DNA from 2 places in the Brevibacillus sp. MCWH genome. Region 2 is predicted to be linked to the other one. Evidence: a T-box and tRNA genes for the amino acid it is inferred to sense, from the RefSeq annotation. Region 2 holds a T-box; the other holds one or more tRNA genes.
The links. A T-box is a leader RNA that pairs with one kind of tRNA and senses whether it is charged. The one in region 2 lies ahead of leuS (leucine--tRNA ligase), so its partner is inferred to be a tRNA-Leu.

Region 1: it encodes a tRNA-Leu, which carries the amino acid that the T-box ahead of leuS (leucine--tRNA ligase) is inferred to sense. The anticodon was not compared.

The regions. Positions count from the first base shown of each region.
Region 1 is NZ_SDLF01000004.1:117,073-129,043, forward strand. It holds gene xerS (tyrosine recombinase XerS) at 1-1,097, shown strand, start outside; gene ETC00_RS05040 (acetate--CoA ligase) at 1,234-2,814, opposite strand; gene ETC00_RS05045 (C40 family peptidase) at 2,992-3,900, opposite strand; gene ETC00_RS05050 (fumarylacetoacetate hydrolase family protein) at 4,176-4,802, opposite strand; gene ETC00_RS05055 (hypothetical protein) at 4,878-5,411, opposite strand; gene ETC00_RS05060 (DsbA family oxidoreductase) at 5,603-6,238, opposite strand; tRNA gene ETC00_RS05065 (tRNA-Leu) at 6,463-6,549, opposite strand; tRNA gene ETC00_RS05070 (tRNA-Leu) at 6,652-6,738, opposite strand; tRNA gene ETC00_RS05075 (tRNA-Asp) at 6,796-6,872, opposite strand; gene ETC00_RS05080 (C40 family peptidase) at 7,057-7,992, shown strand; gene ETC00_RS05085 (hypothetical protein) at 8,225-9,163, shown strand; gene ETC00_RS05090 (nucleotide sugar dehydrogenase) at 9,160-10,518, opposite strand; gene ETC00_RS05095 (response regulator transcription factor) at 10,547-11,365, opposite strand; gene ETC00_RS05100 (glycosyltransferase family 2 protein) at 11,390-11,971, opposite strand, start outside.
Region 2 is NZ_SDLF01000006.1:70,892-82,862, reverse strand. It holds gene ETC00_RS07485 (peptide ABC transporter substrate-binding protein) at 1-822, shown strand, start outside; gene ETC00_RS07480 (gamma-glutamyl-gamma-aminobutyrate hydrolase family protein) at 849-1,583, shown strand; gene ETC00_RS07475 (DNA polymerase IV) at 2,157-3,239, shown strand; gene ETC00_RS07470 (YqeG family HAD IIIA-type phosphatase) at 3,361-3,885, shown strand; gene yqeH (ribosome biogenesis GTPase YqeH) at 3,882-5,000, shown strand; gene ETC00_RS07460 (shikimate dehydrogenase) at 5,077-5,931, shown strand; gene yhbY (ribosome assembly RNA-binding protein YhbY) at 5,961-6,251, shown strand; gene ETC00_RS07450 (nicotinate-nucleotide adenylyltransferase) at 6,255-6,851, shown strand; gene yqeK (bis(5'-nucleosyl)-tetraphosphatase (symmetrical) YqeK) at 6,835-7,425, shown strand; gene rsfS (ribosome silencing factor) at 7,425-7,781, shown strand; gene ETC00_RS07435 (class I SAM-dependent DNA methyltransferase) at 7,787-8,530, shown strand; T-box leader at 8,577-8,816, shown strand; gene leuS (leucine--tRNA ligase) at 8,883-11,300, shown strand; gene comER (late competence protein ComER) at 11,410-11,971, opposite strand, start outside.

The DNA.
Region 1 (11,971 bases), on a different contig from region 2:
TCGTGGAGCATAAGAAGGCGAAAAAACACTCCCCTTCCACGCTGTTGGGGTATTTGCGCGACTTCGCCTTCTTTTTTCGCTGGTTGATGGCCGAGGGGTTGACCGACGCGCCGGAGATGAAGCAGATTCCGCTGCACGTGCTGAACGACTTGAAAAAGGAAACCGTGGAGAGCTACATCCTTTACCTGCAGGAATCCCACCTCTACGAGCGGGCCGCTTTCTTGGACAAGCCCACGCGCAGTTCCCGCCGGGAGTACAGCGATCAGACGATCAAGCGGAAAATCTCCAGTCTGAAGTCGCTGTTCCACTACCTGGCGTCGCTGGCGGAAGACGAAAACGGTGAATCCTACCTCACCCGCAACGTCATGGCCAAAATCGAGGTGGAGGCGGACGAACTGACCCCGCTCGCCCGGGCTCACGCCATGCGCGCCAAGATCTTGATCGACGGGGAGATACACCAGTTCGTCGACTTTGTCTACAACGGCTATCTGGCCCACTGCACGACCACAAAAAAACAGCAGTACCATTACCAGAACCGCGATCGGGACGCAGCGATCATCGCCCTGATCCTGTCCGGGGGGTTTCGTGTATCGGAAATCGTCAACCTCAATCTCTCCGACGTGGTGCTGGAAAAAAACCAGCTCAAAATGGTGCGGAAAGGAAAAAAGGAAGACGCGCCGTTTTTCAGCGACTGGGGCAAAGAGTACCTGCAGCGCTACCTGCAGGTGAGGAGCAAGTACCAACCGGCCGCAGGGGAACAGGCGGTGTTTCTCGCCGTATCGCCGACCAAACCGCACGGTCATCGGATCGAGGTGCGCTCCGTGCAAAAGCTGGTGAAGAAATACGCCCAGGCGTTTGGCATTCCCGACCTGTCCGTTCACAAGCTTCGGCACAGTTTTGCCACCCAGTTTCTCCGGCTTAACCCCGATCCGCACCAGCTTCAGGCACAGTTGGGCCACTCCAAACTGGAAACGACGATGCAGTACGCTCATGTGCTGGAAGATGCCTTGAGCGAAGCGGTCAACCGGACGACCCGAACGGTGGGCACGCTCTCCCCCGATACAACACAGACGCACAATCCGACGGAGGAATCCTAGGGGTTTTAAATGAGCAAGACCTGTTTGCCGCAGCGGGCCCCACTCCACTTCGGCGGCGACAGTGCGCGGCATGAAAAACAGGTCCGGCCATGCTGGCGTTCGGACCTGTTGTGCTTGGATGGATGTGCGGCCGCTGTCACGTGCGCATCCGGTTGCTTTCCCTCTGCCGAAGCTCGACGCGGCGGATTTTGCCGGACGTGGTCTTGGGCAGATCGGCGACGAATTCGATCTTGCGCGGGTATTTATAGGGGGCAGTCAGTTTCTTGACGTGTTCCTGCAGCTCACTGACCAGCGCATCGGACGGCGAGGCTCCCTGTTTCAGCACGACAAACGCTTTGACGACGTGGCCGCGTTCCGGGTCCGGACTGGCGACAGCGGCGCATTCCGCTACTGCCGGATGCTTGACCAGGGCATCCTCCACTTCAAACGGGCCGATCGTGTATCCGCCGGAGATGATGATGTCGTCGGCGCGGCCCTCGAACCAGATGTAGCCGTCCTCGTCCATGCGTCCCTGGTCGCCGGTGATGTACCAATTGCCGCGAAAAGCCTTGGCCGTTCGCTCCGGATCGTTTAGATAACCCTTGAACAGGGCGATCATCCCGCGGTCGATGGCGATGTCCCCCACGCTGCCTTGGGGCACCTCGTTCCCTTCCTCATCGACGATGGCCACGCGGACGACGGGAGAAGGGCGGCCCATCGAACCGGGCTTGGGGTCCATGCCGGCAAACGTCCCGATCAGGAGCGTGTTTTCCGTCTGGCCGTATCCGTCGCGCACAGTGATGGAAAAGACTCGGCGGAAGGTGTCAATCACTTCCCGGTTGAGCGGTTCGCCGGCGGAACATGCCGTCCGCAGCGCCTTCAGCCGGTATTGTTCCAGACCGGAGACTTTGGCCATCAGCCGGTACTCGGTCGGCGTGGCACACAGGACGGTAATGGGGTACTGCTGCATCAGCGTGAGATAGGCGGTCGGGTCGAAGCGTCCCTTGTACACGAATGCGGTCGCACCCATGCCCAGCGTGGAGACGAACGGGCTCCACACCCATTTGGCCCAGCCGGGTCCGGCCGTCGCCCAAACGAGGTCCTCCTCACGCACATCCAGCCACAGCTTGGCGGCCACTTCCAGGTGAGCGTACGGCCAGCCATGCACGTGCATCACGCCCTTGGGACCGCCGGTCGTGCCCGACGTGTACGACAAAAAGGCCAGTTCGTCCGAGCGCGTATCGGCGCAGACAAATTCATCGGATTGTTCGCCCAACAGTTCAGTCAGGGCAATCCAGCCTTCGCGCGCCTTGCCGATGGTGACCAGTACCGTAAGCGATGGACATTGGCCGCGAATCCCGTCTACTTCCTCCACGATGCCGTCAAAGCCGATCACAGCCTTGGCCGGTGCGTGATTGACGCGGTATTCGATATCTTTGCCGCGCAGCATCTCGGAACCAGGAATGATCACTGCCCCCAACTTGAGCAGCCCAAGGTACAGCCCGTACGCTTCCTTGCCTCGCGGAACGAGCACGAGAACCTTGTCCCCCCGGGAAATCCCGAGCGACTGCAATCCGTTGGCGATGCGGTTGGAAAAACGGCGCAGTTCGCCGTACGAAACGATGGTTTCCTGACCGTCATTGGCAACTTCCCACACGGCCGGCTTGTCGGGGTGGCGGTTGGCCCACTCATCCACCTGTGCGGCAAAATTGTATCGTTCCGGCATTGTAAGCTGCATGAACATTCCCCCATTTCAAACAGGTATATAGGGTTACTTCTTCATTTTTTCAATTTTCCCTTTTTGGAAAATCATTCGACTTTTCCGATCAAAGGTACTGCCTGGTTCAAACAAACTGCCTGGCAAAGAAGAAAAAAGCTCCCGCGCCGCCGCGCGAGAGCAAAGCCTGTCCGCTCGTTATTCCGGAATGACGCGTTTGATCGTGACGACGCGTTTTTCCCAATTGGTGCCAAAGAATGTGGAGTACGTGACCCCCGGCTTGCCATAGGTGTGCAGAATTTTTCCGTCCCCTGCGTAAATGGCCACGTGCGTGATCCGGTCTGAACTGCTGCCGGAACTGCGCATGAAGATGAGATCTCCTTTTTTCAGCTGGCTTTTGGATACGGTTTTGCCGACAGTCGACTGCTGGCGGGAATCGCGAGGCAGGGTGATGCCTGCTTCCCTGAATACGCGCTGGGTAAACGACGAGCAGTCAAACGTACTGGTCGTATTGCTGCTGGAACCGTACTTGTACGGCGTCCCCAGGTACTTTTCGCCGATGCGGATGATCTGGTCCGCGATGCTGCTCACACTCTCGTTACTGCTCGACGCTTTCGGCGCAGCTGACGCCGTCGCCACATAGCGGCGGGCCCCCAGAAACTTGCTGTCGTAACCGGAGAGCTGCTTGAGAACGACCTGATCCTCGCGTTGGGACGAATAGACGAACTGGCCGCCGCCGATGTAGATGCCCATATACGTCGGTTTACTGCCGCCGCTGGACGAGAAGAAGAGCAGGTCACCCGCCTGCAGTTCATTCCTGCTCACCGGGGTACCGCCGCTGTACAGAGCCGTCATCGTATTGGCGATACGCATACCCGCCTGTCTGTAGACGTAAGTTGCAAACTGCGCGGAACCAAACGATTCCGGTCCTTCCGCCTTGTATTGGTAGTCTTTTCCGATCAAGGATTTGGCCGTCTGCACAATCGTTTCGGACATGGCAGAATTTTGCGAATATGCTGCTGCTTGTCCGACCTGACCACCCAGCAACAGGGATGTACTCAGCAAGAGGCCGATCGTTGATTTCCTTATCCAATCCCGTTTCGTCATCCTCTTTTCCTCCTTGTCATGATGTGATCCCGGTCAAGGGGTACATGGACAAGGGTAACGTAGGAAAAACAGGCAGATAACCCCTAAAAATTTTCCAATGCGGTAATTGGGACCTTGGAACCAGCTGCACTGCTACGTGACAGGACAGCGCTGCACACCGCTGTTCATCTGTGGGCAGCCCCATTTGGACAAGGCCGTTTCACACCAAAAAAACAGCCATCTATTGCCACAAACAGGCAACGAGATGGCTGCATGGTTGTCACACGATTACAAGATTACACCAGCTTGGCTGTAAAACTTCCCCATGTTTCGCCGCCCCACAGCAGCGCGAAGCGGTCGTTGTCCGCCACCGGACCGACGCCGGCCGGAGTCCCTGTGAAGATTACGTCTCCCTCGCCCACGCCAAAATGCTCATGCGTGTAGCGAATGATGGTCATCAGGTCAAAGATGACGTCGCGGATGTTTCCCCGCTGGACTTCCTCCCCGTTTTTTTGCAGGGAAAAATCGGTGGCGTGACAAGCTGCCAACCCCGGAAACGGCCGAAATGCCGTCAAGACGGCAGAATTGCGGAATCCTTTGGCCAACAGCCAGGGATGTCCTTTCTTTTTTAATTCGGATTGCACATCCCGCAGTGTGAAGTCTATCCCCAGGGCGATCTGATCCACCATCTCCTCCAGCGTCAGGCCCGGTTCGTACGGCCGGGCGATGCGAATCACCAGTTCGGCCTCGTAGTGCAGCTCGCCGCGGCTGCCCGGCAGCTCCAGCTGCTGCCCGTTTGCGTATGCGAGCGCATGCGTCGGCTTGCTGAACAGCATCGGATACTCCGGCACGGCATTGCCCAGTTCGGCCGCATGCAGACGGTAGTTGCGCCCTACGCAGTAAATGTTGCGGATCTGTTCCATGTCCATTCGCTCCTTTATATCTGTTGGTGCTGGCTTCTCCTCCTTACTATATCACGCCAATTTTTGGCTGGACAGCTACTCTGTTTCCCCGCTGCCCCATACAGCGCCGTACCAGAGCCGGGCATTGCCCTCCGCCTCCAGGGCGCAGACGGTGTCGCGCAGCGAATCCAATACGGTTTCCAGATCGCGCTCCCCGCCGGCCGGCCAGTAAAACTGGTAATAGAGCATGCCTGCCGCTGCGTCCAATTGGTGAGCCGTCACCTGCAGGTCCCTTTTCCCGATGATGACGCTCTGCCGTGCCCGCAGCGTGTCGGAGAGGGGAAATATCCCGTCCCACGCCTGTGGATCGTATTGCGAGGTGACTTCCACCAACAGACGAGCGGAGTCGTGATCGCGCTGAAACGCGACGCGATCCTCCCGATAGAAGCCGCGTCCGGAAGGCAGGTGGTCTTCGATGGCAAAGCGGATACCCGCCGGGAGATCGGCAGGTTTCAACGCCGCGACCAGCCTTCCCGGGAGCCAAAAAAAGTCGTCCGGATGCCGCACCAGCTTTGCTCCCATCACATACAAGCTGACACGCCCCCGTTCTTGCCGCACTTCTACAAACATGACGGCACCTCCTCGTCTTACAGTATGGTCAGAGGCGCTCGCCCCAAAACAAAAAGGGAGGCAGTCGTCGGATCGACTGCACTCCCGTTCTCGCAGCGTTTTCATTCCGTTGTCCGTTAGGAGTAAAAGCCAGGTCGCGATCCTCCCTGCGCAGACGGCGGTTTGGGATTGGCGCAGGGGGTGATGGATCGTTACTGGAGTGTCGACATGTCGGTAGCCTGACGGAACGCTTGCAGGAAGTTGTCCGCCGGATGGGCGCCGGACAGCGCCAGTTTGCCGTCGATGATGAAAAACGGAACGCCGGTGATGTTCAATTCGCGTGCATACGCCAGGTCTTCGGCAATCTCCTCCCGTTTGGCGTCGGAGACAAGCTGGCTGCGGACCCAGTCAGCATCCATCCCCTGGGAGACGGCGATGGCGGCAAGCACATCCAGGCTGCCGATGTCTTTCCCTTCCTCAAAGTACGCCTGAAAAATCGCGTCCACCAGGTCGGTCGCCTTCTCCGGCGGCGCCAGTTTGATCAATGTATGGGACGCATACGTATTGGGCCACATTTTCACCCGGTCAAAGCGAAACGGAACGCCTGCCGCCTCACCCGCGTTGGCGGCATGCTGCACCATACGCTCCACGACGTCGCGACCGCCTTTCATCGCCGCCATCGTGTCCCAAAACGGCAAGCCCTCTTTGGGCGTATCCGGATTGAGCTGGTACGCGCGGTAACGAATTGTCACAGGCTCGCCGCCCCACTGACGAATCGCGTCAAACAAATGTTTTTTGCCGATGCGGCACCACGGGCAGATCGTGTCCTGAAAAATTTCAATGATCATGCTGAAAACTCCCTTCTGTGCAACTGAGGATTTCCAAGGCAGGCACAATTCATGCTCGAATGGTGAGCGGACGGACTGCCTCACCATCCGAAACGCATAAAAAAAGCCCAAGCGAAATGCGCTTGCGCTTTTTCGAATCTCGTCTAGGTTGTGGTTTGAGCTGATGCAAAAAGGTACAACGGTACGTGAACACGTACCATGTACCGTCTTGTACGGGATAGGTATGGTGCGGTCGAGAGGACTTGAACCTCCACGGTGTTGCCACCACTAGAACCTGAATCTAGCGCGTCTGCCAATTCCGCCACGACCGCATGGTACGGTGTGTATTGCAGGTATTCACATTGTCAATTAACTGCTGTTTTCCGGATTAAGCTGCCCGTACATGGCCCTGCTTGCACAAGAGGGATAATGGATGGTGCGGTCAAGAGGACTTGAACCTCCACGGTGTTGCCACCACTAGAACCTGAATCTAGCGCGTCTGCCAATTCCGCCATGACCGCATGTACATGGTGCCGAATCGCTGCACCGGTGTCGCTGTACGCGAAACGTTGTTTTAATGGCGGAGCTGACGGGACTCGAACCCGCGACCTCCGGTGTGACAGACCGGCGTGAACTCCAGCTTCACCACAGCTCCGTGTCTTCTGCCATCTGCTGATTTTCATCTCAGCGACTCTTGTAATATAGCATGGTCGAAAGGGAAAAAGCAAGCACTTTTTTGTCGTTCTTTGAAAAAATTTTTCATAGATTTACCATGCAAATTTCGCTACAATTTACCATAGAGACTTGCGGAAAATGCTGAATGATGGAGACGAACGACAATGAAACCAACTTCACGAATTTTCACTATCCTCTCCTTTATTGCCTTGACGGCGTCAGCGGCGATCCCGACAGCCGCCGCGCAGGAATCTCCCGTTGTCTATGTTGTGGCGGCCGGAGACACCTTGAGCAAAATCGCGCGTGAACACGGGACGACCGTGCAGGCGCTGATGCAGATGAACAACTTGACATCCGACCGGCTGGCGATCGGACAGAAGCTGAACCTGCCGCTCTCCGAAATCGCCCATGCTGAAACGCCGGTTCCACAACTTGCTGATGTTTCGCCGGCTTCCGGCAGCGATGTCGGTGTCCGCCCACCGGATATTGCTGATAGCCGGAACATGACAGTGACGGCGGATGTGCTGAATGTGCGTCAAACGCCTTCCCTCGACGGCGCGATTCTGGGAAAACTCCCCTTCGGCACCGTCGTGCAAATCCTGGAGCATGGTGCTGAATGGAGCAAAATCGCCTATGGATCGACGGAAGCATACGTCTACACTACCTATCTGAGCGACACCGCTGCCACTGCTCCTTCTGCTACGCTGCCCGTTTTTTCCGATGATACCCGCGGCGCGGATCGTCTGCAGGCGATCGTCCAGCCGCTGCTGAAGACCCCTTACGTGTATGGTGGAACGACACCGGACGGATTTGACTGCAGCGGCTTTACCGCCTACGTCCTTCAGCAGCTTGGCGTCACGCTGCCACGCACGTCGGAGGAACAGTTTGCCGGTGGACAAGCCGTTCCCCTGGAACAGGCCGTACCGGGCGACTTGCTCTTCTACGACTCGCTGAACAAAGGGCGCGTCTCCCACGTCGCCCTCTACATGGGCAACGGCCTCATTGTCCACGCCAACGGAACCGACGTCCGTTACGAAAAAGTGGAAAACATGCACAAGCTCTACCCCTTTTACGGAGTGAAGCGCTACCTGATCCAATAGCTACAATAGATCGCTCAGCGCGAACAAGAAACGGCAAGGCTTGCACTGGCCCTGCCGTTTTTTTATTTGTCATATACCCCTGTTGGCCGGTGTGGATATGACGCGCCAAGTCCTGTTCCGGACTGACGTCTGCGCCAAAAACGGGAGCAAAAATAAGACTTTTCGCTTTGTTTTTTTCCATCCTACCTGTGGTACAACTATGCTGAGTAAATCCAATCAGGAGGAAGCCGTTATGAAACTGTTTCGTCCCTCGTCGCGCGGCACGTGGATCGCTGCGGTAAGTGCGCTCCTCTTCCTGCCGTTTGTTTTTCCCGTACTCTCCCATGCTCCTGCTCCGGTTGAGGTCCAATCGGACGATCGCCGTCTGATCAAGGCGACGTGGCTGTGGGACGTACGCCGGATCGCGACCGAACCGGACGAGATCCTTTCGTTTTTGCAAAAAAACGGTGTGACTCTGCTCTACCTGCAGGTAAAGCCATCCGACGTCTCCGTCGATCACTACCGGCACTTCATTCGCAAAGCGCGGTCGCTTGGCATCGATGTACACGCCCTGAACGGCCAGCCTGAGTGGGCGCTGCGTAAACGCTATGACGACCTCCAGGCGTTTGTCGATTGGGTGCGTCGATACAACGATGCTGTACTGAGAAGCGAGAGCTTCACCGGCATCCACCTCGACATCGAGCCATATCTGCTTCCGCAGTGGAAAACCGACCGTGACCGAGTCATCCGCGAATGGAAGGAAAATACAGAACGCATCGTCGCGCAGATCAAGGAACACAGCGATCTGGTCGCCGGGGCCGATCTGCCCTTCTGGCTGGATGAGGTTCCGTCTGTTCCCGGAGAGACTCCCTCCGGGCAGCTCAGCTCGTGGATGATCCGGCAGTTTGATCACGTCACCCTAATGGCCTACCGCAACCAGGCAGTTGAAGACGACGGCATCATCGCGCATGTCCGCAGTGAGCTGAACACTGCCGCTGCCTGGAACAAGACCGTGCTGGTCGGCGTCAGCATCAACGCCACGAACGAAGGCGACAAGGTAAGTTTTTCGGAAAAAGGAAAGGCCGAGATGCTGCGCCAGTTGTCCATCACTGACGCGCATCTGCGGCCATTTGCCTCATATGGCGGGCATGCCATCCATGATTACGCCTCGTGGAAAGCGGCGAAGGACTAGATCGCCATGGACGGTTCCTTCGCCTCCACTGGCGCAATGGAGGTGCCCAGTTTGTATAAGTGCGGAACATGAATGCCGTCGAAAGCGTTACGCGTATCCAGAATGGCGACGCCCAGGTCGGCCAGTTCATGGTAATTAAACGCACTGTGATTGGTGATCAGTACCATGATGTCATATTTATTCCACTCGCGGATGTCGTACTCGACGCTCTTGACTTCTTGACCGTGTTTGTCTTTGAACGTGACGGCGTGCGGATCGTAGTAGTCAACGAACGCCCCTGCATCCTTGAACAGTTCGTATACTTGCAATCCCGGAGATTCGCGCACGTCGTCGATATCCGGTTTGTACGCCATACCCAGCAGCAGGACGCGCGAGTTGCGCAGCGATTTGGCGTAACGGTTGAGAATTACAGACGCTTTGTAGACGACGTAATCGGGCATGCCGTTGTTGATCGATTGGGCCAGGTCAATGAACTTGCTGAAGAAACGGTAGCCTTTTGCCTTCCACGACAGGTACATCGGGTCCAGCGGGATGCAATGGCCGCCAATGCCCGGGCCGGGATAGAACGGCATGAAGCCGAACGGTTTGGTCGAGGACGCTTTGATAACTTCCCACACGTCGATGCCCATCCGTTCGCACATGAGCGCCATCTCGTTGATGAAGGCGATGTTCACGCTGCGGAAGGTGTTTTCCAGCAGCTTGGACATTTCCGCCACTTTCGTCGACGAAACGGGAACGATGTTTTCAATGAAGTTGCTGTACAACTTGACACCCAATTCCAGGCATTTCTCGGTCGTACCACCGATGACTTTCGGTGTATTGGTGGTTTGGAAACGGTTGTTGCCGGGGTCCACCCGCTCCGGCGAGAAGCACAGGAAAAAGTCGACTCCCACACGGTAGCCCATTTTTTCCAGCTCCCACTGAATCAGTTCTTCGGTGGTGCCGGGATAGGTGGTGCTCTCCAGCGTGATCAGCGGTCCGTTTTGGACGTAGTGTTTGATCTGATCAACGACGCGGGAAATGTAGGACGTGTCCGGGTCCTGATTTTCACTCAGCGGCGTCGGCACGCAAATGCTGATTGCGTCCAACTCTTTCAATACGCGGTAATCGGCGGTTGGAATAAACCGGCCTTCTTCCACCAACGGGCGGACTGACTCGTTGGGTACGTCGCCAATGTACGACTCTCCCCGCTGCAGCGTCTCGATTTTTTTCAGATCCAGATCGATGCCAAACACGGTAAACCCGTGTCTCGCGATCTCGACGGCAAGCGGTAGGCCCACATAGCCCAATCCGATGACACCGACTTTTGCTGTTTTGTTTTCAATTTTTTGCTGCAATGCCGTAAATCTGTCCACTTGGCATCCCTCCGGTTTATTTGTATGTCTAGGAGACTAGCAAGCGCTTGATGCGCCAGTCCAGCTCAATGGGGGAAAATGGTTTGGTGATATAATCGGCAACGCCTTTTTGGAAGCATTTGGTCATGTCTTCCTCCAGACGTTTGTCCGTCAGCACCACAATTTTGCATCGCGCTTCAGGTTTCTGCTGCTCTCGAAGCCAATCGATCACCTGAAACCCGTTCATCACCGGCAGCGTTAGTTCAGTGATTACCAGGTCAGGACGCAGCTGCAGGTATTTTTCCATCCCCTCTGCGCCGTCTATTGCGGTATGCACATCGTATCCGCTGCGCGCGAACCGAACCGCCAGGAGCTGCCTGACGACGGGGTCGTTCTCAATTAGCAGCAGGCGGTGAGGCCGCACAGACGGTTGGCACACGACAAACTGCAAACTGTCTGCGGCTCCGGCCTTTTGTTCCAGTCGCCGGATCACTTCCTGATACAACGCCTCGAACGAATCGCCGCTTTCGGGAAAGCTGGCAATGTAGACGCTCCCTTGCAGCCGGTGGCGCTCCTGCAGCCTCTCCTTGACTTGCAGCGCCAGATAGTGCGTATCGGCCAGCGTTGTGCCGTCCAACAAGAGGAACAGCACCTTTGACTCGTCGTCGTAAAAGACCTGAGCAGCCTGCCGGGGATCGCGATCCTGGATATACTGCTGCAGTCCGGCCCATTCCGGGTCACCGTCTGATTCGCATCGGGCGGCAATCAGACCGCACGCCAGGTTGCTCGCCTCGTAGTACCGCAAAAAATACGACAGCTTTTCGGCAAACCGGGACTCTGCCACACGTTGGTTACCGCTTGTAGGCATCTTCTCCACTCCTTTGCAGATGCGTCACGATTGTCGCGTCTCTACTTTCCAACTCTGCCGCGTCATGACACCCCACGTGTTGTTCTTGCGGAAAAACTCAATGTGACCGAGGAGGCGCCAAATCGCTCCCAATTGGTAGTACCCGAAAAACATCAGGAATCCGTATCCCAGCAGCTTGGCCAGATCGCTCATTTTCGGATAACGGCGGAACGCCCGCTCTTCCAGCAAAATGGCGCTGACGGTGAGCATGTAGCCGTACAAGAGGTTGATCGCCATAAAGACCAGAACGATGTGTGCATCGGTCATGTCCATCAAACTGTATCCGATCAGGGCGAGCAGCCCGGTCAGCTTGAAATAGGGATTCAGCGTTTCAAACATCACGTTGTAAGGCATGGTCAACAGGCCCATGATCTTATACTTCGGATTGAACAGCATGTGCCGGTATTCCAGCATGTTTTTCAGGTTACCCCGGCCCCAGCGCTTGCGCTGACTGCTCAAGATACGGAATGTGTCCGGCGCCTGCGTCCAGCAGACAGCATCGGGACAAAAGGCAACACGGTACTTCAGCTTGTTCTCCAGCATGTACTTGTGCAATTTAATGATGAT
Region 2 (11,971 bases):
AGAGGGGAACTGGACTGGGCGGGTTCGCCGCTGGGCGACTTGCCGCTTGATGCGCTCAATGCGCTGAAGGACTCGGGCAAGATGCAAACCCAGGCGACCGCCGGTACGTACTGGTACGTGTTTAATACGTCACAGCCTCCGTTCTCCAACAAGAAAATTCGCCAAGCTTTCGCATACGCGGTGAACCGCAAGGATATCGCCGAGAATGTCGTGCCGTACAAGAGCACGCCGGCGCTCGGCATCCTGCCGCCGACGATGGCCTTCAATCCGGACGGCTACTTCAAGGACGGCGACGTGGAGACCGCGAAAAAGCTGCTGGCAGAAGGCATGAAGGAGCTGGGCATCTCCAAACTGCCGGAGATCACGTTGTCCTACAACACGACGGAAGTGAACCAGCGCATCGCAACCGTTATCCAAGACCAGTGGAGAAAGGCGTTCGGCATCGAAGTCAAACTGGTCAACAAGGAAAACAAGGTTCACCGCGAGCAGATGAAGTTGGGCAACTTCCAAATCGGCAGGGCAAGCTGGATCGGCGACTTCAACGATCCGATCAACTTCTTCGAGGTCTTCAAGGGCGGGCTGAACACGTCCAAGTGGGAGAACAAGGAATTCCTCGCCCTGCTGGAACAGTCGGCAAAAGAAGCAGACCCGACGAAGCGCAACGAAATCCTCAAAAAGGCGGACGCCATCGTCATGGACGAAATGCCGGCGATGCCGATTTACTACTTCACCTACGCGTGGGTGAAGCAGGACACGGTAAAAGACGTCGTGGTGGATCCGCTCGGTTTCATCGACTTCAAATACGCATCCAACGAAAAGTAATTACAGATTACAAGGAGTGACCGCATGTGCGTCCGATCATTGGTGTAGCGTGTACCAAAATGTACTTTCCCAACAACAATCTCGACCAGTTCTACTACGTGGGTACCAGCTATGTGGACGGGGTGGCCCGCACCGGCGGGATTCCGTTCATCCTGCCGCTGATGTCCGTCCCGGATGCGCCGTTCCGCGCGATGGTGGAATCGCTGGACGGCCTGATTCTCACCGGCGGAGACGATCCCGCCCCCCATCTGTACGGAGAAGAGCCGCTGCAGGGGCTGGGGGACGTGGAGCACGAACGGGACCTGGCGGAACTGGCGGTGATTCGGCTGGCTCTGGAGCTGAAGAAACCGATTCTCGGCATCTGCCGCGGCATGCAAATCCTGAATATAGCCTGCGGCGGCACGCTGATCCAGGACATCCCAAGCCAGGTGCCAGGTGCCTTTCAACACGAGCAAAAAGGTTCGCGACAATACGGGGCGCACAAGGTCACGCTACAGCCGGGGTTTGTGGCGGAGGCATTGGGCAAGACGGAAATCCTCGTCAATACGTCGCATCATCAGGCGGTAAAAGACGTGGCCCCTGGCTTCAAGGTAACAGGGGTGGCTGCAGACGGGGTGATTGAGGCGATCGAAAGCCTCGACGGGCTGCACGTGGGCGTGCAGTGGCATCCGGAGCGCATGTGGGCGCACGACGACACGATGCTGAAGCTGGCGGAAGCGTTCGTCAACAAGGCGCGTCAGGTAAAGGCGCTGGCCCGGTAAGGCGTCGGCCACAGCATGCAATAAGGAAGACAGTCATGCAAAAGAAAAAACAGCACAGGCCGCTCTTCTCTTAAGGAAGGGCGGTCAGTTTGTAGTCAAAGTCCGTAGCGCATGGGTGATCGGGCCCGCTCGCTCTCTTGACGACCAGCAAAGAAGCGGAATGCGTCCGCTTCAAAACGCGACGCGGGCAGGGGGCACACATCTGGGTGTTTCGAGGATGTGAGACTTGTGCCCCCTGTTTTTCCCGCGTCTTCGTTTTTTCGCTGAGCGGGTCGTCAAAGGAGCTCGCTTGGCCCATCACTCCATACCTCGTACTTTTCTACAACGTTATTTGATCGATGTGCAGGCCTCCGGCCTGGAAACGATGGTTAAGATTGTTTTAGTCTGGCCGCCCTTCGCTCGGGAAGGGCGGTTTTTTGTCACCATGAGGACGTTACCAGGCGGCTGACACGATGCAGGCGGCGACCGTACGCAGCAGGCGGCGACCGTACGCAGCAGGCGGCTGTATCTTGCATCCGTTTAAAAAAAGAACGATAATAGCCATATGAGAATGTATGTTTGGTGGTATCTCCTGTGAAGAAGATCCTGCATCTGGATATTGACGCGTTTTTTGCCAGTGTTGAACAGTTGGATCACCCGGAACTGCGCGGCCGGCCGGTGATCGTCGGCGGCACGGGAAACCGCGGCGTGGTATCCACCTGCAGCTATGAAGCGCGAAAATACGGGGTGCGGTCCGCGATGCCGATGGCGTTGGCCCGCAAAAAATGTCCGCACGGCGTGTTTCTGCCGGTTCGTTACGAGCGCTACGCGGAAAAATCGGCGGAGATCCGCGAGGTGTTTGCCGCCTATACGGATCGCTATCAAACCGTGGGACTGGATGAGGCGTACCTGGATGTCTCCGGATACGACAACGCCGTTCCCGTCGCCCGGGAGATCAAGCGGCGGATAAAGCGTGAGACCGGCCTGACCTGCAGCATCGGCCTCTCCTACAACATGTCCCTCGCCAAGATCGCCAGCGATTTGAAAAAGCCGGACGCCTTCGTCGTCATCCGACCGGAACAGGCGCTGGAGGTGCTGCGGCCGCTGCCTGTCGGAACGCTGCATGGCGTGGGCAAAAAATCGCAGGAATTGCTGGCGCGAAAGGGCATTCACACCGTGGAAGACTTTTGGCAGCTTTCCCTGGACGAAGTGGTGCAGTTGTTCGGCAAGTTCGGACGAGCGCTCTACCATCGGGCCCGGGGCGTGGACGACCGGGAAATCGTGACGGAGCGGGCTCCCAAATCGCTCAGCCGCGAGACGACGCTGCCGTTTGACCTATACGACCGTGAGGCGGTCAGCCCCATCGCTGCCGCCCTGCTGGAGGAGGCGGAGCAGGATGTGAGGCAGGAGGGTGTCATCCCGCAAACGCTGACGCTGAAAATCAAATACGCCGACTTCACCCTCAGGACCAAACAGCGCAAGGCCGCCCCCGGCGAAAACTGGGCTGACCTGCTGGAAGAGCTGTTGGACGCGTTTGACTACTCCCCGGGGGTGCGCCTCGTCGGTGTTGGTTTCTCCAACTTTGCGCCGCCGACGGAACAGCGGTACGAGCAGTTGACGCTGTTTTCGTGGGAGGGTTTTCATGAAGCGGACACGGGATATCGTCTCGGGCAGTGATGCCGTGCTGCCTCGCGGATTGTATTTGAATGCGGATTGAAACTTTTGCAAGCCGGTGGCGGAGTGTGGTATAGTAAGTGCCGAAATCGCGGTTCTTTTCAGGCCGTGTTGGAGGTGCCCCGTGTTTCTGGAGAAGCTGATGCCGGATCAATTTGTGGAATCTATCCATCATATTGATATAGATCAACTGCGAAAAAGAAACATACGCGCGGTCATTACCGACCTGGACAACACCCTGGTGGAGTGGGACAGGCCACACGCCACTCCCGAGGTGGAAGCCTGGCTGAAACGGCTGAACGAGGCAGGCATCCAGGTGACGGTCGTGTCCAACAACAATCAGGAGCGGGTGAACCGCTTTTGCGCCCCGTTGGGGGTCCGGTTCATCTGCGCAGCGCGAAAGCCGTCCAGCCGCGCCTTTTTGCAGGCGGTCCGAGAGATGAACGTGACAATCGCGGAGACGGTTGTGATCGGCGACCAGTTGTTTACCGACGTGCTGGGAGGCAACCGGCTCGGGTTTCATACCATCCTCGTCGTCCCCGTTGCCCAGACGGACGGGTTTTGGACGCGGTTCAACCGCCGGATGGAACGGGTGGCGTTATACTGGATGCGCAAGAAAGGAATGATTTCGTGGAAGACAGAATCGTGAACGAACAAACACCGGAGACGTGCGCAGGCTGCGGCGTGGCCATTCAGACGGAGGACCCGAAACGGCCGGGGTACGCGCCGGCGTCGGCCCTCGCCCGGGAAACCGTCATCTGCCAGCGCTGTTTCCGGATCAAACACTACAATGAAGTGGCGCCGGTCAGCATGGAGGACGACGACTTCTTGCGGATTCTGCACGGCATTGGAGCGACCGACAGCCTCGTGGTGATGGTGGTCGACATCTTCGACTTCCAGGGGTCGTGGCTGAAGGGCTTGCCCCGTTTTGTCGGCAAGAACCCCATTTTGTTGGTCGGCAACAAGGTGGATCTGCTGCCCAAAAACATCAACCTGAACCGCGTTCGCAACTGGATGCAGCACGAAGCCAAAGAGCGTGGACTGCGCCCGGAGGACGTCATCCTGGTCAGCGCGCAAAAAGGCGTCAACATCGACGAGCTTCTGGCGCGCATTGGCCAATTGCGGCGCGGACGGGACGTTTACATCGTCGGGGTTACCAACGTCGGCAAGTCGACCTTGATCAACCGGATTTTGCACGACTACGGTTCGGCCGACTTGGAAATCACCACGTCTCCATTCCCTGGCACGACGCTGGACAAGATCGAAATTCCGCTGGAAGACGGCCGCTCCATTTACGACACGCCCGGGATCATCAACCGCGACCAGATCGGCCACATGGTGTCGCCGCAGGATCTGCGCAGGATCACGCCCACGGCGCGCATTAATCCCAAGGTATACCAGTTAAACGACAAACAGACGCTGTTTTTGGGCGGACTGGCTCGCATCGATTTTGTACGCGGCCAGCACCAGCCATTTGTCGTCTACGTGGCCAACAACCTGTACATTCACCGCACCAAGCTGGAGAATGCCGACGAGGTCATGGCCAAGCACCATGGGGAACTGCTTAGCCCGCCCACGGGAGCAGAGGCGGCTCAGGCGCTGCCCCCCTTTGTCAAGCATACGTTCAAGATCCCGCCTGCCGGCACGACGGACATCGTCATCTCCGGATTGGGATGGGTCAGCCTGCGGGGCAAGGAAGAGGCGCACGTCGTCGTGCACGCGCCCAAGGGCGTCAGCGTCGGGATAAGAAAAGGTCTGATTTAAAGCGGCAGTGCTGCTTCGCCTGCCGCCTGCCCTGTCATATGCTACACAAAGAGCAGCAGAGGGGAAGGAGATCCGCATGATCACGAGCAAAACACAGTTGGTTGGTCTGTTGGGCCATCCGGTTTCGCATTCCCAATCGCCGTTGATGCACAACGCCGCCTTTGCCGAATTGGGGCTGGATTTTGCCTATGCCGCTTTTGATGTGGAACCGGAGCGCTTGGGGGAAGCAGTGGCCGGCATTCGCGCGCTGGGGATCAAAGGGGTCAACGTGACGATTCCCCACAAGGTGGCGATCATGCCGATGCTGGACGAAATCGATCCCCTGGCCCAGCGGATCGGCGCGGTGAACACGGTCGTCAACCGGAACGGCCGCCTGATCGGTTACAACACCGACGGGACGGGCTACGTCCGTTCCCTGGTGGAGGAGACGGGGATCGACTTGCGCGAGCATGTTGTCACGATGATGGGGGCCGGGGGAGCGGCGCGCGCTGTCGCGTTCACCCTGGCTGAACAGGGCGTGCGGGAAATCCGAATCATCAACCGCTCGCGTGAACGCGCCGCGCTCCTGGCAGAACACGTGGGAACGATCGTGCCCACTGCGGTGATCGATCCGGCGGACGGGAAAGCGGCGATCGCCGATGCCACGCTGCTGATCAACACCACGTCGATCGGCATGCACCCGCAGGTGGACGAAATGCCGGTGCAGGCGGACTGGCTGCACCCCGGTCTGATCGTCAGTGATCTGATTTACAACCCGCTCGAGACCCGTCTGCTGAAAGAGGCGCGGGCGTGCGGTGCGCGCGTTCATTCCGGCGTAGGCATGTTCGTCAACCAGGGCGCGCTCGCATTTGAACTGTGGACGGGGCAGACGGCTCCCGCAGGGACGATGCGGGACATTGTTTTGCAGCAGCTTACGAAGACAAGTTCATGACCATAGACGTAAAAGAAGGAGGCATGCCGATGCTCACCGGCAAGCAGAAGCGTTTTTTGCGGGCGCAGGCCCATCATCTCACTCCGATTTTTCAAGTGGGAAAAGGCGGCGTCAACGACAACATGATTGCACAGATCAAAGAGGCGCTGGAAGCGCGGGAACTGATCAAGGTGTCCATCCTGCAGAACAATCTGGATGACAAACACGAGGTGGCAAACGCCCTGGCGGAAGGAGCGGAGGCCGAACTGGTGCAGCTCATCGGCCATACCGTCGTGCTGTACAAGGAGTCCCGGGAAAACAAGACGATCGAGCTGCCGTAAGCCATGGAACAGCGCGACAAGCAGATCGGGATAATGGGCGGCACGTTTGATCCGATTCACTGCGGTCATCTCCTTGCCGCGGAGCAGGCCAGAGACCAGATGAGGCTGGACGAAGTCTGGTTCATGCCGGCCCGCATCCCGCCGCACAAGGCGAGGGCGGGCATCACGCCGGCGGAACACCGTCTGCGCATGGTGGAACTGGCTGTCGCGGACCATCCGGCCTTTCGCGTGACCGACGTGGAACTGCGGCGAGACGGGCCATCCTACACCTACGACACGATGCGTCAATTGGTCACCGCGTATCCAGACTGCCGCTTTTCGTTTATCGTCGGGGCCGACATGGTGGAGCTTTTGCCCAAGTGGCATCGTTTTGCCGAGCTGATCCGGCTGGTCCGGTTTATCGGGCTGGCGCGGCCGGGGACACGGCTGGACCGACAGGCGCACGAAGCGTATGTCAGCTTCGTCGAGATGCCGTCCTGGGACATCTCGTCCTCGCTGATTCGGGAAAAAGTGGCGGCGGGCAGAAGTATCCGCTACCTCGTCCCGCCGGCAGTAGAGCGTTATATAAAGGAGCACGGGTTATATGTACGGACTGGTTGATCGGGAGGCGCTGCTCGCGAAGGTGCGCGCCCAAATGCATGACAAGCGGTACCGCCACACCCTGGGCGTGGCGGAGTCGGCGAGGCGGCTCGCGGAGCGCTTTGGCGCCGATCCGGACAAGGCGGAGCTGGCCGGCTACCTGCACGACTACTGCAAATGCTGGCCGGTGGAGAAAATGCGCGACATCCTCGTCCGCCACGACATGCCGCGCGAGCTTCTGGAAGGGGAAAAAGAGCTGTGGCACGCATTTGCCGGTGCCATCGTCATCCAGACGGAGCTCGGCGTGAGCGATCCGGAGATTTTGCAGGCCGTCCGGTACCACACGACCGGTCGTCCGGGGATGAGTCTGTTAGAAAAGGTGGTCTGTGTGGCAGACTATATAGAACCAAACCGGGATTTCCCCGGGGTGGAGATGATTCGCGCCCTGGCCGAGCAGGATTTGGACGAAGCGCTGGCGTGCGCGCTCGGGGGCACGATCCAGCATTTGATCGAAAAGCGGAAAACGGTGTATCCGTTGACGCTCTTGGCATACAACGATCTCGTATCCCGCAGGGATGCACAAGGAGGAGTTTGATGGTTAAAACGGTGGAAGATCTGGCACGCCTGGTGGTAAAAGCTGCGGAAGAGAAAAAGGCGGAAAACCTGATCGTTTTGGACATCAGCAAACAGTCCGTGATCGCCGACTATTTCGTGATCTGCCACGGCAACAACGAGCGCCAGGTTCAGGCAATCGTCAACGAGATTCGCGACCAGGCGCACAAACACGGCTACAACGTCCGCGGCATCGAGGGGGCGGACGAGGGACGCTGGGTGCTGATTGACCTGGAAGACGTGGTCATTCACGTGTTTCACCGCGAAGAACGGGAGTTTTACAATCTGGAGCGGCTCTGGGGAGACGCACCGGCAGTCTCCTTTGGAGAGCAGGGCTGACGGCGATGGCGTACGCGCATTTGGCGTCCGTCTACGATAAGCTGATGGCCGATTCCCCCTACGATCAGTGGCTGGATTGGCTGGAGCGGGTCTGGGAAAAGCGGGAAAAACCCCGGCAGGTAATCGACCTTGGCTGCGGAACGGGCAGCATCGCCATTCCGCTCGCCAAACGCGGTTACCGGGTGACGGGGGTGGATCTCTCGGCGGAGATGCTGGCGGTGGCTTATGACAAAATGAGGCGGGAGCAGGTTCAAATCACCTGGGTGGAGCAGGACATGCGGGAGTTGGATCTGCCCGCTGCCGACGCCGTCATTTCCCTGTGCGATTCGCTCAGCTATCTGACGGAAGAGGAAGACGTCAAGCTGACGTTTGAACGTGTCTATCAGCATCTGAATCCCGGCGGCACGTTTTTGTTTGACGTTCACAGCCCCTACAAGATGCTGCACGTGTTCGGCAATCAGACGTTTACGCTGGTGGATGACGAAGTTTCGTACATTTGGCAATGTTTCTGCGACCCGATTCGGCTGGAGGTGGAGCACCAGCTCACCTTTTTCCTGCGCCAACCGGACGGGCTGTACCAGCGTGTGGAGGAGGAGCACTGGCAGCGTGCGTACCAGCCGGTTCAGCTGTTGCGCTGGCTGGCGGACGCGGGGTTTGTCGACGTGGAGATCACGGCCGATTTTACCGGTCTTCCGCCGCACGAAACCAGCGAACGGCTGTTTTTTGCCGCGCGTCGACCCGAGCGTTGACACGGTTGGTACGGATTGTCTATAATCGGAATACAACCGCAAACATGAGTATGCGTTGAAGAGGAGTAGTACGAAAGGCTCCCATGGCATCAGAGAGTTGACGGCAGGTGCGAGTCAACCTGGGACTTTCCGAACTCGCCTCGAAGCACTCCGCCCGAAGGCAGGCTGGTTTCGCCGGCTGCGTAAGGAGGAGCGTCTCGTCCGCGATAGGGACAACAAGCGGGTGAACGATACGTTCATCAAGTAGGGTGGTACCGCGGGAGTGCATAATCCTCTCGTCCCTTTCGGCAGTGCGCCAGGGGCGGGAGGTTTTCTTATTTTTGTCATCTTTTTACGATGGGAGTGCGACACAATGGTTTTCAATCATCAGGAGATCGAAAAAAAGTGGCAGGACTACTGGGAGAAGAACAAAACGTTTAAAACCCTGGAAGACAAGAACAAGAAGAAGTTTTACGCGCTCGACATGTTTCCGTATCCGTCCGGCGCAGGACTGCACGTCGGCCATCCAGAGGGCTATACGGCTACTGACATCCTGTCCCGGATGAAACGGATGCAGGGCTACAACGTTCTCCATCCGATGGGATGGGACGCTTTTGGCCTGCCGGCCGAACAGTATGCGCTCGACACCGGAAACGATCCGGCGGAGTTTACGCAGCGCAACATCGACAACTTCCGCCGGCAGATCAAATCCCTGGGCTTTTCCTACGACTGGGATCGCGAGGTAAACACGACCGACCCGGCCTACTACAAATGGACCCAGTGGATCTTTACGAAGCTCTACGAGCATGGACTGGCCTACATTGATGAAGTGCCGGTAAACTGGTGCCCTGCGTTGGGAACTGTGCTGGCCAACGAGGAAGTCATCGACGGGAAGAGCGAGCGCGGCGGCCACCCGGTGGAACGCCGCCCGATGAAGCAGTGGGTGCTGAAGATTACGGCTTACGCTGACCGCCTGCTGGAAGACCTGGAAGAACTGGATTGGCCGGAAAGCATCAAGGAGATGCAGCGCAACTGGATCGGCCGTTCGGAAGGGGCGGAAGTCGTCTTTGGAATCGAGGGTCACGACGAGACCATCACCGTCTTCACCACCCGCCCGGATACGCTGTTTGGTGCCACCTATGTGGTGCTCGCGCCGGAGCACAAGCTGGTGAACACCATCACGACGCCGGAACAGAAGCAGGCGGTGGATGCGTACCTGGAGCAGACCAAACGGAAGAGCGATCTGGAGCGCACCGACCTGGCCAAGGAAAAAACCGGGGTGTTTACCGGCGCGTACGCGATCAATCCGGTAAACGGGGAGCGGCTGCCGATCTGGATCGCCGATTACGTGCTGGTCAGCTACGGTACAGGTGCCATCATGGCAGTACCGGCACACGATGAGCGCGACTACGAGTTTGCCCAGGCGTTTGGCCTGCCGATCAAGGAAGTGATCGTCGGCGGAGACGTGACCAAAGCGCCCTATACCGGCGACGGCGAGCACGTCAATTCCGGATTCCTGAACGGGTTGAACAAGGAGCAGGCGATCAACAAGATGATCGAATGGCTGGAGGAAAACGGCAAGGGAGCGCGCAAAGTCTCCTATCGCCTGCGCGATTGGCTATTCAGCCGTCAGCGCTACTGGGGTGAGCCGATTCCGATTATCCACCTGGAAGACGGTACGATGAAAGTGGTGCCGGAAGAAGAACTCCCCGTCGTCCTGCCAAAGACCAAGGAGATCAAACCGTCCGGCACGGGCGAATCGCCGCTTGCCAACATCACGGAATGGGTCAACGTCGTCGACAAGGAAACAGGATTGAAGGGACGCCGCGAGACCAATACGATGCCGCAGTGGGCGGGAAGCTGCTGGTACTACCTGCGCTATATCGATCCGCACAACGACCAGCAGTTGGCCGACCCGGAAAAGCTGAAGGAATGGCTGCCCGTTGACATTTACATCGGCGGTGCGGAACACGCCGTTCTCCACCTGCTCTACGCCCGCTTCTGGCACAAGTTCCTGTACGACATCGGTGTCGTGCCGACGAAAGAACCGTTCCAGAAGCTGTTCAACCAGGGCATGATCCTCGGCGAGAACAACGAAAAGATGAGCAAGTCCAAAGGAAACGTGGTCAATCCGGACGAGATCGTGCAAAGCCACGGCGCCGACACGCTCCGCCTTTACGAAATGTTCATGGGGCCGCTGGACGCCTCCATCGCCTGGTCCACCAAAGGGCTTGACGGAGCGCGCCGTTTCCTCGACCGCGTATGGCGCTTGTTCGTTGACGACAACGGCCGCTTGAATGAAAAAATCAAGGATAACTGCGAGTCGGCCGCACTGGAGCGCGTATACCACCAAACCGTGAAAAAGGTGACGGAAGATTACGAGGCGCTCCGCTTCAACACGGGCATCTCCCAGTTGATGATCTTCATCAACGAAGCCTACCGGGCGGACGTGCTGCCGAAGAAATACATGGAAGGCTTCGTCAAGCTGCTGTCGCCCATTTGCCCGCACATCGGCGAAGAACTGTGGGAAAAACTGGGCCACACCGATACGATTGCGTACGAACCGTGGCCGGAGTACGATGAATCCAAACTGGTGGAAGACGAAGTGGAAATCGTGCTGCAGATCAACGGCAAAAACAGGGAAAAACTGCGCATCCCGGCCGACGCGACCAAAGAGCAGATGGAAGAATTGGCCGTCAGCAACGAGACGATCAAGGAGCTGACCAGCGGCAAAACGATCGTAAAAGTGATTGCTGTCCCTGGCAAACTGGTCAACATCGTGGTCAAGTAACAAATCCGCATCGATTGAGCACGTTTTAATCGGCAGTAAAAGATACAGGAGACAATTGCATCAACCAAATGAGGCGCGTTCCGGCAGGGAACGCGCCTTTTATTTGGTGTCAGTCGGGCGGCGTCTCAAGATGGCGGGCCATGTGCTCGCGATCTTCGGCAAATTTGGCGTGCGTGCGTTCAAACACCTGCCGAAACATGCCAGGCACGGCTTCGCGCAGGGGGATCAGCCCTTCGCCGGTGATGCCGCCCGGTACGCAGACCCGCTCCTGCAGCGCGGACAGGGTAAACATCTCCTGTTTCAACAGGTCGGCCATGCCAATGAGCATCTGAGACGTCAGATAAGCGGCGGCTTCTTCGGAGATGCCGGTTTTTTCGACGGCGGCATTGATCATCTCGCGCAGGATATAGCTGACAAAGGCTGGGCCGCAGCTGGCGATGTCGGACGCGATGCGCAAAAACGGCTCCGCCACTTCCACCGGATTGCTGATCTGGGAGAAGAGGTCCAGTATGCCTTCCCGCGTGTCACTGTCGATTCTTGACCCAAATTCAAACAGGCTGACGCCGCTGCCGGCTGCATTCGTAATGCTGGGCACCATACGGGCAACGGCGCAGGGGACGAGCGATTCCAGCTGTTTCAAACTGACGGGGCTGGTGATCGTCAGCAGGGTG